2 regions of the Kocuria sp. CPCC 205260 genome follow, and region 2 is predicted to be linked to the other one. Evidence: predicted binding sites of a transcription regulator. Region 2 holds the regulator's gene; the other holds the start of a gene.

Region 1 (7,720 bases), on a different contig from region 2:
CCAGCCACAGCTTCCAGTCGAGCAGGGCTGCGGCGAGCCCGGATCGTCGGGTGCTCGCCTCGGCGCCGGTGCGGGCTTCGGTCATCGGGGTCCCCTCAGCATGGTCGGGCGGTGCGGAGGCATGCGCCTCGTCCCGGGAGGCCGGGCACGAGGCGCATGCCTCAGCGGCGGCACCTGCATCGGGCCTCGACGCCGGTGCCGCCGCTGACAGATCAGCAGGTCAGCTGCTCTTGGACTCGAAGGCGTCGGCCAGGCCGTTGAAGATCTCGGTGTAGGTCTGGATGCCCTCGTTGGTGTAGGTGTCCGCCGGAGCGTAGTAGATGTTGCCCTCCTTCACGGCGGTCACGTCCTGCAGCGCCTCGGACTGCTCGATGACCTCGGCGGCGGGGGTGGCGCCCTCCTCCGAGCTCACGCCGGCGTCGCGGTCCAGGACCACGATCCAGTCCGGGTCGGAGTCGGCGATGGCCTCGACGGAGATGTCGTCGCCCTGGTGGTCGTCCGAGGCGCCTTCGACCTCGAGGGCCGGGGTGAAGCCGAACTCGTCGAACAGCGGCCCGAAGGTGCGTCCCACGCCCGGGGCGATGTAGCCGATCTCGCCGCCGGAGACGTTGACGGCCATGACGGTGTCGCCCTCCTGATAGGAGTCGGACACGCGCTGGGCGGCATCGTCCAGGCCGCCGTTGAGCGAGTCGGCCTCCGAGGTCTTGTCGAAGATCTCGCCGATGGCCGAGGTCTGGCGCTTGAGCTCCTCGAAGAAGTCCTCGCCCTCGCGGGGCTCGAACTCCACGATCGCGGCATCCGGGACGAGCTCGGCGATCTGATCGTGGTAGTCGCCGAAGCGCTGGCCGTTGACCACCAGGCTGGGCTCCACGCCGGCGATGGCCTCGAGGTCCGGCTCGCGGTGATTGCCGATGTCGACGACGTCATCGCCCTGCCAGCACTCGACCGTCTCCGGCAGCAGGGGCTTGGGCGCCGCGGCCAGCTCGACGTCCCACTCGCACAGGGTCTCGAACGTGCGGTTGTCGGTGGCGACCACGTTCTGCGGCGGCAGCGCGACGGTCTCGGTGCCGAAGTTGTCCTCGACCTCGATGCTGTCGGTCTCCCCGGAGCTGCTCGGGCTGTCCGAGTCGCCGGAGCCGCCGCAGGCGGTGAGTCCGAGGGCCAGGGCCAGGGCCAGGGGCAGGGCGGCCAGTGCGGCGCCGGAGCGGCGGCTGGGTGCAGGCATGGGAGCATCCTCTTGTCTGTCGACGACGTGGTGGCGGAGCAAGGTGAGCCTCACCTTGAGTAGGTCAGGGTTACCTTACTGGCGACCTTAAAGGATTCTCCCAGCTGTTGCCAGGGCTTTCCTCGGAGCCTGCGGGCCGGCTGGGAGTCGTTCCGGGGCGTTCGTTCCTCCGCAGTGTGCAGTTGGCACTCGCCTTGACCGACTGCCAGCGCCGTCTCTAAGGTGGCTTTAGCACTCGCCCTCGGGGGGTGCTAAGGGATTCGGGCCGATCGGCACCGCGACGACGGTTGGCAGATCCTCTGGCGCACCAGCACCGGGGTCCTCGCAGCAGCGGGGAGCAGCACCTCGGCGGGGCGCCGTGACAGCTTCAGCAACACTTCGAATCCATGAGAGAAGGAGACATCGTGTCGATCTCCATCAAGCCGCTTGAAGACCGCATCGTCGTCCAGGTCGTCGAGGCCGAGCAGACCACCGCCTCCGGCCTGGTCATCCCGGACACCGCCAAGGAGAAGCCCCAGGAGGGCAAGGTCATGGCCGTGGGCCCGGGCCGCGTCGACGACTCCGGCAACCGCATCCCGGTCGACGTCAAGGAGGGCGATCTCGTGATCTTCTCCAAGTACGGCGGCACCGAGGTCAAGTACAACGGCGAGGAGTTCCTCGTCCTGCCGGCGCGCGACGTGCTGGCCGTCGTCGAGAAGTGAGCCTGACGACCCCCTGATCACCTCAGGCGGTCCGAGCAGAGGGCGCCCGCCGCGTGCCCCGCAGTTGCGCGGGTCCGCATGGCCGGCGCCCTCTCTCGTCGATCAAGACCCCAGTCATCCCGACGGGCCCGCGCCCGTCGATCCCGAAGGAGAATCCGGCCCATGGCCAAGCAGCTGCTCTTCCGCGAGGACGCACGCAATCAGTTGAAGGAGGGTGTCGACCGCCTGGCCGACACCGTCAAGGTCACCCTTGGCCCGCGCGGCCGCAACGTGGTCCTGGACAAGAAGTGGGGCGCCCCCGTCATCACCAATGACGGCGTGACGATCGCCCGAGAGGTTGAGCTGGACGACCCCTACCAGAACCTGGGCGCCCAGCTCGCCAAGGAGGTCGCGACCAAGACCAACGACGTCGCCGGCGACGGCACCACGACCGCCACCGTCCTGGCGCAGGCGCTCGTGGAGGAGGGCCTGCGCAACGTGGCCGCCGGCGCCGCCCCGGGCCAGATCAAGAAGGGCATCGAGGTCGCCGTCCAGGCGGTCGCCGATCGCCTGCTCGAGGACGCCCGCGAGGTCTCCGGCGACGAGGTCGCCAAGGTCGCTGCGATCTCCTCGCAGTCCGAGGAGATCGGCGAGCTGATCTCCCGGGCCTTCGAGGTCGTGGGCAAGGACGGCGTGATCACCATCGAGGACGGCTCCTCCACGGAGATCGAGCTCGAGGTCACCGAGGGCATGCAGTTCGACAAGGGATACCTGTCGCCGTCGTTCGTCAAGGACGCCGAGCGCCAGGAGGCCGTCATGTCCGACGGCCTGGTCCTGCTCTACCAGGGCAAGATCTCCTCGGCGCAGGAGCTCATGCCGGTGCTCGAGAAGGTCGTGCAGACCAAGAAGCCGCTGACGATCATCGCCGAGGACGTCGAGGGCGAAGCCCTGTCCACGCTGGTCGTCAACAAGCTGCGCGGCACCCTGGACGTCGTGGCCCTGAAGGCCCCGGGCTTCGGCGACCGCCGCAAGGCGATCATGGAGGACCTGGCGGTTCTCACCGGCGGCACCGTGGTGACCTCCGAGCTGGGCATCGCCCTGGACCAGGTCTCCCTGGAGCAGCTGGGCTCCGCCCGCACGGTCACCGTGACCAAGAACGAGACCACGATCATCGACGGCGGCGGCACCGCCGAGGCGATCTCCGAGCGCGTGGACTACATCCGCGGCCAGGTCGAGCGCACCGATTCCGAGTGGGACCGCGAGAAGCTGCAGGAGCGCCTGGCGCGCCTGGCCGGCGGCGTGTCCGTCATCAAGGTCGGCGCGGCCACCGAGGTCGAGGCCAAGGAGCGCAAGCACCGCATCGAGGACGCCGTCTCCTCGACCCGCGCGGCCCTCGAGCAGGGCATCGTGGGCGGCGGCGGCTCGGCGCTGGTCCACGCCTCTGCGGCGATCGACGACGTCAAGGCCCAGCTCGACGGCGACGCTGCCGTGGCCGCGGACATCGTGCGCCGCGCCCTGCGCCAGCCGCTGCGCTGGATCGCGCAGAACGCCGGCCAGGACGGCTGGGTCGTGGTCTCGCGCGTAGAGCAGATGGAGCTCGGGCACGGCTACGACGCCAAGGCCGATCAGTACACCGATCTGCTGGCGGCGGGCATCATCGATCCCGTCAAGGTGACCCGCTCTGCGCTGCAGAACGCGGCCTCGATCGCGGCCCTGGTGCTGACCACCGAGACCTTGGTCACCGACAAGCCCGCGGAGGACGATCAGGACGACCACGGCCACCAGCACTGATCCGGAAGCTGCGGCGCTGACAGCGGCCGAAGCAGGCCGAGGACAGGCCCGGGTCCCGTCGCACTCGCGGCGGGAGCCGGGCCTTCTGCGCACCTCGGACGATGCCGCGGGCGGGCAGCCTGCGCTGGTAGGTTGACGCCCGTATTTCCCCCGGAGGCTGCGCATGCATGCAGGCTTCCGCATGACCCGCTGCCGTGGCCGCAGCACGGAGGAGAAGCATGTCCGAGCAGCAGGAGACAGGCGGCACCGCGGACGACGCCCGCCGCCGGGAATCCGTGGCCAGGTACTCCGGCTTCCGCCCGGAGATCCAGGGGCTGCGCGCCGTCGCCGTGATCATGGTCGTGCTCTACCACGTCTTCCTCGGGCGGGTCTCGGGCGGCGTGGACATCTTCCTGCTGATCTCGGCGTTCTTCATGACGCTGTCGTTCGTGCGCAAGCTCGAAGGCGGGCGCCCGCTGCGGATCGGACGCTACTGGCTGCACACCTTCAAGCGGCTGCTGCCGCTGGCGGTGCTCACGGTGCTGGGCACCCTGGTGCTGGTCGCTCTGTTCTTCCCGGCCTACCGTGTCGAGGAGGCCCTGCGTCAGGCAGCGGCGGCCCTGACCTACACCGAGAACTGGGTCCTGGCTCTCACCTCGGTGGACTACTACGCCGCCGACCGCTCCACGGCCAGCCCGTTCCAGCACTTCTGGTCCCTGTCCGTCCAGGGCCAGGTCTTCCTGCTGTGGCCGCTGCTGTTCGGACTGACCTGGCTGCTGACCCGCGGCCGGTCCCGCCTGCGGCCCGTGCCTGTGCTCGCGGTGCTGTTCAGCGCCATCTTCGCCGCCTCGCTCGTGTTCTCGATCGTCACGACCGCCACCCAGCAGGAGTTCGCCTACTTCGACACCCGAACCCGGCTGTGGGAGTTCGCCCTGGGCTCGCTGCTGGCCTTGGCGCTGCCCTTCATCCGACTCCCGCGGTGGCTGCGCGTGGTGCTGGGGTGGGTGGGGTTCGTCTCGATGGTGCTGGTGGGCCTGCTGGTCGATGTGCAGGGGGCCTTCCCCGGCTGGATCGCCCTGTGGCCCCTGCTCTCGGCGGCCGCCATCATGGTCGCCGGGCAGACGGACTCGCGCTTCGGCCTGGACCGGATCTTCGCCGCCAAGCCGCTGGTGCGCCTGGGGGACTCCTCCTACGCGCTCTACCTCGTGCACTGGCCGCTGCTGATCACCTACCTGGTCATCCGCGACCGCCCGGAGGCGGGGCCGCGCTCCGGGGTGGTGCTGATCGTGCTCTCGCTCGCTCTGGCGATCCTGGCGACCAAGCTCATCGAGACGCCGCTGAAGAGCTGGAAGTGGCCCGAGGCCACCAAGCTGCGCCTGGCCGGAGCGGTCGTCGTGTGTCTGGCGGTCGGTCTGGGGCCGGTCCTTGCCTGGCAGCAGAGTCTGCGCGCGGACGTCGCCGAGGCCCCGGACGGCCCCACGGCCTCGAACCCGGGTGCGCTCGTGCTGCGAGACGACGTGCAGACCGCGCCGGATCCCGACGCCCCGACGATTCCGCTGGCCGCCCAGCTCGACGACCAGGCGCCGGACCGGGGCGCGGCATGCCCGAGCGAATGGGACATCCCCGTCGGATCGCAGCAGTGGTGCCGCGAATCGGTGCCCGCGGAGGACCCGTCGCAGACCGTGCTGCTGATCGGCAACTCGCACTCCGAGCACTGGCTGGACGCCCTGCGGCCGGTGGCCGAGGCGAACGGCTGGCGGGTGGTCAGCTACATCAGGCCCGGCTGCTATTGGACGAGCCACGAGGACCAGCTCGATGACGAGTGCGGCCCCTGGCTCGACGGCTCCATGCCCCTGGTGCATCAGATCGACCCCGATCTGATCATCACCCAGTCGACCTTCACCAACGCCGAGGGCGAGTACTACAAGCCGGACTACGACCAGCGCGTGCGCGAGGTCACGGGCGAGGGCTACCGCGTCCTGGGAGTGCGCGACATCCCGCGGTTCGATCAGGCTCCGCCGGAATGCGTCATGGAGGAGGGGTCCGCGCAGGCTCCGCAATGCCAGAAGACCCATCCCATGCTCGGACAGCCCGATCCCATGCAGCCGCTGGCCGAGGAGCTGCCGCTGTACGCCGAGATGGACATGACCGATCAGATCTGCCCGGAGGGGACCTGCCCGCCCGTCATCGGGAACATGTACGTGCAGTGGGACAGCGGGCACCTGTCCATTCCCTACTCGCGCTCGCTGGCCTGGACCTTCGGCGACCGCCTGGCCGCAGCCCTGGCCGGGGACGGCGTGGTCGTGGAGCACCAGCCCGCTCTGCCGCAGCTGCAGTGAGGGCCGCCTCGGCAGGCGGAGGGGCCGAGGGCCCGTGAAGGGTCCTAGACTGTCCTCTCGAAACCGCACCGCGCCCGGGAGCCGCCGGGGCGTCGGCCGTGCCGTCGATGGAAAGGTCCTCCCCGTGTCAGAAGCCCCCGTCCCGACCGCCCTGTCCGAGGATCCGTTCGGCTTCGTCGGACTCACCTACGACGACGTCCTCCTGCTGCCGGGCAGCACGGATGTCATCCCGTCGGAGGCCTCCACGCGCACGCGCCTGTCGCGGCGCATCGAGCTCGAGACGCCCATCATCTCGGCCGCCATGGACACGGTGACCACCGCCAAGATGGCGATCCAGATGGCCCGCCTGGGCGGCATGGGCGTCATGCACCGCAACCTGTCGATCGCGGATCAGGCCGAGAACGTGGACCTGGTCAAGCGCAGCGAGTCCGGGATGATCACCGATCCCGTGACGGTCAGCCCGGAGGCCACCCTGCGCGAGCTCGACCGCCTCTGCGGCTACTACAAGGTCTCGGGCCTGCCCGTGGTCGAGGACGGCACCCGCCTGGTCGGCATCATCACCAACCGCGATACCCGCTACCTGCCGGAGTCGGACTTCGACACCCGCATCGTGCGAGAGGTCATGACCCCCATGCCTCTGGTCACCGGGCGCGTGGGCATGCCCAAGGAGGAGGCCTTCAAGCTGCTGGCCTCCAACAAGCTCGAGAAGCTGCCCCTCGTGGACGATCAGGGTGCGCTGAGCGGGCTGATCACCATCAAGGACTTCACCAAGGCGGAGCAGTACCCGCGCGCCACCAAGGACGACGAGGGCCGCCTGCGGGTCGGTGCGGCCGTCGGCTTCTTCGGCGACGGGTGGGAGCGGGCCATGACGCTCGTCGAGGCCGGCGTGGACGCCCTGTTCATCGACACCGCCAACGGGCACTCCCAGGGCGTGCTGGACATGATCGCCCGGCTCAAGGCCGAGCCGTCGGCCGCCCACGTGGACGTGATCGGCGGCCAGGCCGCCACCCGGCAGGGCGCCCAGTCGCTGATCGACGCCGGGGCCGACGGCATCAAGGTCGGCGTGGGGCCGGGCTCGATCTGCACCACGCGCGTCATTGCCGGCGTGGGCGTCCCGCAGATCACCGCGATCAACGAATCCGCCAAGGCCGCGATCCCGGCCGGCGTGCCGCTGATCGCCGACGGCGGCCTCCAGCACTCCGGCGAGATCGGCAAGGCGCTCGTGGCCGGGGCGGACTCGGTCATGGTCGGCTCGCTGCTGGCCGGCACCGATGAGTCCCCGGGCGATCTGATCTTCATCAACGGCAAGCAGTTCAAGGCCTATCGCGGCATGGGCTCGCTGGGGGCCATGCAGACCCGGGCCGGGAACACGTCGTTCTCCAAGGACCGCTACTTCCAGGCGGACGTGGGCTCGAACGAGAAGCTGATCCCGGAGGGCATCGAGGGCCAGGTGCCCTACCGCGGCCCGCTGTCCTCGGTGATCCACCAGCTCGAGGGCGGTCTGCGCCAGACCATGTTCTACACCGGCGCCCGCTCGATCGAGGAGATCAAGCACAAGGGCCGCTTCGTGCGGATCACCTCCGCCGGGCTCAAGGAGTCGCACCCGCACGACATCTCGATGACCGTCGAGGCCCCCAACTACAAGCGCTGATCGGACCCGATCCGGCGCTGGAGACAAGGACGCTGACGTGAACCTGAACTACGAC
Region 2 (7,720 bases):
GGTCAGCTCCGGGAAGGCGATGTCCTCGACGCCGTGGAGGATGTGCTCGACCTGGCGCAGGCCCGAGGATGTGCCGCCGGGCAGGTCCACCTGGGTGATGTCGCCGGTGACCACGATCTTGGAGCCGAAGCCCAGGCGCGTGAGGAACATCTTCATCTGCTCGGGCGTGGTGTTCTGGGCCTCGTCGAGGATGATGAAGGAGTCGTTGAGCGTGCGCCCGCGCATGTAGGCCAGCGGGGCCACCTCGATGGTCCCGGCCTCCATGAGCTTGGGAATCGCGTCCGGGTCGAGCATCTCGTGCAGGGCATCGAAGAGCGGCCGCAGGTAGGGGTCGATCTTCTCGTTGAGGGAGCCGGGCAGGAAGCCCAGCCGCTCGCCGGCCTCGACCGCGGGACGCGTGAGGATCAGCCGCGAGACCTCCTTGCGCTGCAGTGCCTGCACCGCCTTGGCCATGGCCAGGTACGTCTTGCCCGTGCCGGCCGGGCCGATGCCGAAGGTCACGGTGTGGTCGTCGATGGCGTCCACGTAGAGCTTCTGGTTGATCGTCTTGGGGCGGATGGTGCGCCCGCGCGAGCTGAGGATGTCCTGGTTCAGAGCGCTCGAGGGCCGTGCCGCCGCATCCCTGCCCAGGATGCCCATCAGCTGCGCGATCACCTGCGGGGTGACGAGCGTCCCCTGGGAGGCCAGGGCTCGGATCTCCTCGAGCAGCGCGACGACGACGGCGACGTCCTCCGCGCGGCCGTCGACCGAGACGGTGAGGTCGTGGGCGCGCAGATGGGTGCCCGGACGGGCCAGCTCGATCTGGGTCAGCGCGGAATCGGCCTGGCCGATGCTGCGCACCATGGTCTCGCGGTCGTGGAAGACGACGGTGCGCCGCACGCGCTCCTGCTCCGGGGACGTGTCCTGCGCGGGTGCCCCGACGGGACGCTGCGGGTCCGCTTCGGTGTCCGAGAGGGTGCTGTGATCCATGGTGAGGGCCGTGTGGCCGCTGCCGCCTTCCGTTGCGCTGCGCGTGGTCTGCTCCGCACGGGAGGCTGCAGCTGGTGCAGGCCGAGGTGCGGTTCGAGGGCCCATGCTATCGCGCCGGTGCGACGCGCCGGCGGGCGGCTGTGCCGCCGTGGATGCTCACCAGCGCCCGAGAGCGCAGGACAGCACGGCCACGGCAGCGGCCCCTGCCGTGGAGGAGCGCAGGACCTCCGGGCCCAGCAGCATCGGCTGAGCCCCGGCCTGCACGAAGCGCTCGAGCTCGGTGTCCGAGACGCCGCCCTCCGGGCCCACGATCAGCCCGATCCCCTCCAGGTCCTCGTGGGACGCGAGCTCCGGAAGCAGCTCGGTGAGACGCTGCTGCGCGCTCTCGTGCAGGACCAGCCAGCGCGTGCCCGGCGCCTCCTCGATGAGCCGGGCCAGCGAGGAGCTCGTGACCGGCTCGCGCAGCTGCGGCCAGCGAGCCCGTCGGGACTGCTTGGCCGCCGAAGTCAGGGCGGACTCCCACTTGGCCAGCTGCTTGGCCTGGCGCTCGGGGCGCAGCTTGGCGATCGAGCGCTCGGCCTGCCACGGGATGACGGCCTCGACGCCGAGCTCGGTGCAGGACTCGACGGCCTGCAGATCACGGTCGCCCTTGGCCAGGGCCTGCACGAGGACCAGCTCGGGGCTGCGCGCCGGCTCCTCAACGGAGTCCTCGACGCGCAGCTCGATCCGGTCGCCGGCGGCGCTCACGACGCTGCCGGTGACCCGCAGCCCGCGGCCGTCGACGAGCTCGAGCCGCTCGCCGGTGCTCAGGCGCCGCACGGTGGCGGCGTGGCGGGCCTCAGGGCCGCTGAGCACGATCTGCTCCCCCGCGCCGGCGCCGAGCATCTCGGTCTCGGCGAGGAAGACGGGCAGCGTGGTCATGTCCGGCGCCTCACTGATCCGCGAAGCGGTCGCGCAGCCGCGAGAAGAACCCGCCGCCGCCCCCGCGCTCCTGCGTGCGGCTCACGGCGGTTCCGGTGTGCTGCTCCTCGCCGCGCAGGGAGGCCAGCCGGGTGAGCAGCTCGCGCTGCTCGCCGGTGAGGTCCTCGGGGGTCTCGACCTCCAGGTGCACCACCAGATCGCCGCGCTCCCCGCTCTGGCTGCGCAGGCGGGTGGAGCCCAGGCCCTCGACCCGGCGGGTCTGACCCGACTGGGTGCCTGCGGGGATCGAGATCTCCTGGGGGCCGTCGAAGGTGTCGAGCTTGAGGGTGGTGCCCAGCGCGGCCGAGGTCATGGGGATCTGCACGGTGACGTGCAGGTCGTCGCCGTCGCGGGTGAACGTGGGGTCCTGGGTGACCTTGGTCTCCACGTACAGGTCGCCGCTGGGGCCGCCGGCCACGCCGGCCTCGCCCTGCCCCGACAGGCGGATGCGCACTCCGCTGCGCACGCCGGCGGGGATCTTGACGTTCAGCGGGCGCTTGTCGCGCACGCGCCCGTGGCCGTAGCACTCCTGGCACGGGGACTTGATGACATCGCCGTAGCCGCGGCAGGTGGGGCACTCGGCCACGGTCATCACGGTGCCCAGGGGCGAGCGGATGGGCTGGCGGACCTGGCCCTGGCCGCCGCAGTCGGTGCACTGCTCGGGGTGGGTGCCCGGCTGGCAGCAGGTGCCCTGGCACTCGGGGCACACGACCGCGGTGTCCACCGTGATCCGCTTCTGGGTGCCGAAGACGGCCTCCTGCAGGGAGACGTCCACGGTGATCAGGGCGTCCTGGCCCTGGCGCGTGCGGGACTTGGGGCCCTGGGCTCCGCCGCCCTGGAAGAAGGCGTCGAAGATGTCGCCGAAGCCCCCGAACCCGCCGCCGCCGAAGCCGCCTCCGCCGAAGCCGGACTCGCCGTTCTCATTGCCGGTGGCGTCGTAGATGCGCCGCTTCTCCGGGTCGGAGAGGACGTCGTTGGCGTGGGAGACGCGCTTGAACTCATCGGCGGCATCCGGCGACGGGTTGACGTCCGGGTGCAGCTGACGGGCCTTCTTGCGGTAGGCGCGCTTGATCTCCTCGGCGGAGGCGTCCCGGGACACGCCCAGGGTCTCGTAGTGATCGCTCACAGGTCGTTCCGTCCTCGTCATCTCTGGGATTCGTGGTCTGCGCGCCCCTCGCCGGGCGCATGGCCGGGCTCGAGGAGAGCGCGAGTCTGTTCGGTGCGGCTCAGCTGGGCAGCGAGCGCGAGAGGTAGCTGGCCACGGCGCGCACCGCCGCCATGGTCTGCGGGTAGTCCATGCGGGTGGGACCCAGCACGCCGAGCTTGGCCCTGCGCTGCGGACCGTATCCGGTGGCGACGACAGAGGTCTCGACCAGCGGGTCCGACGAGTCCTCCGCGCCGATGCGCACGGCCACCCCGCGCTCGTCCTGCTCCATCTCCGAGAGCAGCTGCAGGAGGGTGACCTGCTCTTCGAGCGCCTCCAGCACGGGGCCGATGCTGCGGCGGAAGTCGTCGGTGGACTGGGCCAGGTTCGCGGTGCCTGCCAGCAGCATGCGCTGCCCGGACGCGCTGTCCAGCACGGCGGCCACGGCCGCGGCCGCCGCCTCCAGCAGGGGCTGCTCGGCCGGGGGCGCCTGCTGGGCCGCGGCCATCACGGCCGCACCGGCTCCGGCCAGCGGATGCCCGACGACCGCGCCCAGCAGCCTCGCCCGGGCATCCAGGACGACGGACTCGGCCACCGGCTCGGGCATGCGCAGCATCCGCTGGGAGACCCGGCCGTCGGTGGGGATCACGACCAGCAGGACCTGGTGCTCGTCCATGCGCACCAGCTCCAGGTGCCGCAGCGCGGCCGAGCTCACCGACGGGTACTGCACGACCGCCACCTGGTGGGTGAGCTGCGAGAGCAGGCGCACCGTGCGCTCCATGACGTCGTCGATGCCGTCGGCGCCCTCGAGCAGGGTCTGGATCGCGCGGCGCCGGGCCGGGGTCAGCGGCTGGACCGCCGCGATCCGGTCGACGAACTCGCGATACCCCTTGGCCGTGGGGATCCGACCCGAGGAGGTGTGGGGGGCCATGATCAGGCCCTCCTCCTCCAGCACGCCCATGTCGTTGCGCACGGTCGCCGAGGACACGCCGAGGGCGTGGCGCTCGACGAGGGCCTGGGAGCCCACCGGCTCCCGGGAGTGGACATAGTCCTCCACGATGGCCTGCAGGACCTGCAGTCGCCGGGGGTGATCCATGTTCCGCTCCTTCCTGCGCTGTGCGTGCTCGCTCGGAGGACCATTCTGGCACTCGGGGGCACACACTGCTAAGCCAGTGTAGGCGGGCTCACGCCTCCGCGCTCGCACCGGGGCATTGGTACGCTCGCCGCTGATCCGCCCGGAGGCGCCCCCTCCGGCGCACCGCACCACCACGTCCGTCGATCTGGAGGCCTCCATGCCCCCTTCGTCCTGGGGACCGCGCTCCCTCAGCGACCTGTCCGCCTCGAACCGCCCGCCCGAGCCGCGTCAGCTGCCGGTGGCCCGCGGCATGGTCCTCGAGGAGTTCGAGACCGGCTGGGTCGGGGCCGTAGTGCGTCTGGAGACGATCGGCGGCATGCGCGTGCTCAGCCTCGAGGACCGTCGGGGCAGGATCCGCAGCTTCCCCCTGGGACCCGGCTTCCTCTTCGAGGGCGAGCCCGTGATCGCGGCCGAGCCTCAGCGCCGCAGCGCCCCCAAGGCTCCCGCGCGCACCCGCTCCGGGTCGGTCGAGGTGGAGGGCTTCCGCGCCCGCACGGCCCAGGCCTCCCGCATCTGGGTCGAGGGCAAGCACGACGCCGAGCTGGTCGCGAAGGTCTGGGGCCACGACCTGGCGGTCGAGGGCATCGTGGTCGAGCCGCTGCACGGCGTGGACGATCTGGCCGCGGCCGTCGCGGAGTTCTCCCCCGGGCCGTCGCGGCGCCTGGGCATCCTGGTCGATCACCTGGTCGCAGGCTCCAAGGAGTCCCGGATCGCCGAGCAGGCCATGCGGGTGCCGTCCGCCCCCGGCAACGTGGCGGTGCTGGGCCACCCGTACATCGACATCTGGCAGGCCGTGAAGCCCAGCGCCATGGGCATCCGCGCCTGGCCCGAGGTGCCGCGCGGGATCGATTGGAAGACCGGGATCTGCCGCGGACTGGGCTGGCCGCACGAGACCCCCGAGGACATCGGACGGGCCTGGAGCTCGATCCTCTCCCGCGTGGACACCTACGCCGATCTGGAGCCGGCGCTGCTCGGGCGCGTCGAGGAGCTCATCGACTTCGTCACGGTCCCCGGCAGCGCCTGAGCAACCCGTCACACGGGGCCTCGCACGAAGCCCTCGGAGGCCGTCAGCGGCTAGACTGTGCAGGACCCGAGCGCCTCCCCGACCCCCAGGGGACCTGCGGCGCCCGCACGACCGGCCCTGCCGGTCACACGACCTCGAAGGTGGACAGTGGCCGTCTCCAGCAGCAACCCCCAGCGTCTCAGCGACTCCGGTGCCGAGCCGGACGACCTCGGCTCCGACGACCAGGCGGCCCTGGCGCCGAACGAGTACGAGGGGCTCAGCGCACAGCCCGGTCCGGTCTCCGTCTCGGACGATCAGCAGCTGGCCACGCTGACGCACATGCTCGGAGTGGTCGGCTGCGTGCCCAGCATGATCATCCACCGCTGGGCCAGGGGCCGCGCCCGCTTCACCGAGCAGGAGTCCCTGGAGGCCGCCAACTTCACGCTGCTGCCCACCCTCGTGGTGATCGCCGGCGCGCTGCTGGCCTTCATCCCGTGGGTCGGCTGGATCTTCGCCATCCTGGCCGCCGCAGCCTGGCTGATCCTCGCCATCTCCTCGGTCGCCGCAGCCGTCTCCGCCAACTCCGGGCGTCCGTACCGCTACCGCCTCAACTGGTACCTCTACGACGCCCTGGCCAGCCGACGCCAGGAGCGCCGCCGGGAGCGCGAGACCTCCGGTCCGGTCACAGCCCAGGGCCAGGTCGTCACCCCCAGCGGCCGCACCGCTGATGCCCCCGAGCCGGGTGCCGGCGCGCAGAACTGACCCGGACGCCCCGCGGCACGCGCAGAGGGCCCCGCTTCGGCGGGGCCTTCTGCATGTCAGCCGCAGGTGTGCCCGGCCGTGGACCGGCCGTTCCGACGGGTCCGAGAGCCCTGCGGCTCAGTCGACGAGCAGCCGCCGCACCACGGCGTCCCCGAGCAGGCGGCCGCGCAGCGTGAGCACGAGCCGGCCCTTCAGCGCGCTGCGGCCGTCGATCAGCTCCTCGGCCACCAGCCCCGCGATCTGCTCGCGCCCCTCCGGACGCAGCGCCGTCAGCGGCATGCCGTCGGCGATGCGGGATTCGAGCATCACGCGCTCCATGTACCGGGTGTCGTCGTCGAGCTGCTCGCGGCCCACGGCGGGAGAGAGGCCCCTGCGCACCGTCTGCGCGTACGGCATGGGGTGCTTGCGGTTCCACCAGCGCACGCCGCCCACGTGGCTGTGGGCGCCGGGGCCGACGCCCCACCAGTCCTGGTTGTGCCAGTAGGCGAGGTTGTGCGTCGAGCGGTTCTCCAGCGCGCTGCGCCCGCCCGCGACCCGGGACCAGTTGGAGATCTCGTACCACTCGAAGCCTGCCTCGGAGAGCATCTGCTCGGCGATCCCGTACTTCTCCGCCTGGTCGTCCGGGTCCACCGGGTCCACGTCGCCGCGGCGCATCTGCGCCGCCATGCGCGTGCCGTCCTCCACGATCAGGGAGTAGGCGGAGAGGTGGTCCGGCTCCAGGGAGATGGCCTGGCGCAGCGACTCCCTCCAGTCCTCGGGCGACTCCCCCGGCGTGCCGTAGATCAGATCCGTGCTCACGGACAGCCCGGCCTCCTTGGCCCACTGCACGACCCTCGGGACGTTCGCGGGATCGTGGGTGCGCTCCAGGGTGCGCAGGACGTGCGGCACCGCGGACTGGACGCCGAAGGACACGCGGGTGAATCCTCCGTCGGCCAGCGTCTGCAGGTCCTCCCGGGTCACCGAGTCGGGGTTGGCCTCGGTGGTGACCTCCGCGCCCTCCAGCAGACCGAAGCTCCCGCGGGCGCTGTCCAGGATCTCCACGAGCGCCGAGGACGCCAGCCGGGTGGGCGTGCCCCCGCCGAAGAAGACGGAGTGCAGTCCGCGGCGCGCCGCCCCGGAGCGCTCGAGCGCCTCGCGGGCGAACTCGATCTCGCGCACGGCCTCGAGGTGGTAGGCCGCCTGCGAGACGTCGGGGCCCAGCTCCAGGGCGGTGTACGTGTTGAAGTCGCAGTAGCCGCAGCGCACGGAGCAGAACGGCACGTGCACGTACAGGCTCAGGGTCCGCTCGTCGCTTCCGTGAGCGGCGGTCTCCGGGAGCAGCCCGTCCTCCGGAGGGGTCTCGCCATCGGGCAGAGAGGGCATCTTCATCCTTCGAGTTCTACTTCAGGTTTGGATTATTCGCATGGACTTCACGTTCGACGTGAACTCCAGGACGGCGCTCTCGTGCAGCTCAGAGCGTGATCGCCAGGCCGGTGATGTCGTCGTGCACGGTCATCCGGGGCTCGCGCACGCGGCGGGGATCCGCTCGCTCGAGCCTACGCAGGCGCTGGGCGAGGGAGCCGGCCGAACCGCTGTGCAGCGCCTCGAAGAGCCCGCGCCGACCGGTGATCGCGAAGGGATCGACCACGCGCTCCAGACCGTCGGTGAGCAGACACACGCGCCGCTGCTCGGCCCCGGGGATCAGCTCCACGCGGGCATGTTGCGCGGCCTGCGGCGAGCCGCCGAGGATCCACAGCCCGTCCTCGGT

The links. The regulator HrcA, encoded in region 2, represses chaperone genes, less so after heat shock. The targets are predictions, from matches to a motif close to TTNGCACTCGNNNNNNNCGAGTGCNAA.
Region 1: the regulator HrcA is predicted to act here: its motif matches at 1,408-1,434, upstream of groES (co-chaperone GroES).

The regions. Positions count from the first base shown of each region.
Region 1 is NZ_JAVKPT010000003.1:200,846-208,565, forward strand. It holds gene RF645_RS08140 (ABC transporter permease) at 1-85, opposite strand, end outside; gene RF645_RS08145 (siderophore ABC transporter substrate-binding protein) at 221-1,225, opposite strand; gene groES (co-chaperone GroES) at 1,630-1,926, shown strand; gene groL (chaperonin GroEL) at 2,089-3,696, shown strand; gene RF645_RS08160 (acyltransferase family protein) at 3,915-6,014, shown strand; gene guaB (IMP dehydrogenase) at 6,139-7,665, shown strand; gene RF645_RS08170 (GuaB3 family IMP dehydrogenase-related protein) at 7,709-7,720, shown strand, end outside.
Region 2 is NZ_JAVKPT010000001.1:116,012-123,731, forward strand. It holds gene RF645_RS00485 (PhoH family protein) at 1-843, opposite strand, end outside; gene RF645_RS00490 (16S rRNA (uracil(1498)-N(3))-methyltransferase) at 1,126-1,890, opposite strand; gene dnaJ (molecular chaperone DnaJ) at 1,901-3,055, opposite strand; gene hrcA (heat-inducible transcriptional repressor HrcA) at 3,156-4,169, opposite strand; gene RF645_RS00505 (DUF3097 domain-containing protein) at 4,366-5,232, shown strand; gene RF645_RS00510 (DUF4870 domain-containing protein) at 5,380-5,973, shown strand; gene hemW (radical SAM family heme chaperone HemW) at 6,091-7,335, opposite strand; gene RF645_RS00520 (hypothetical protein) at 7,424-7,720, opposite strand, start outside.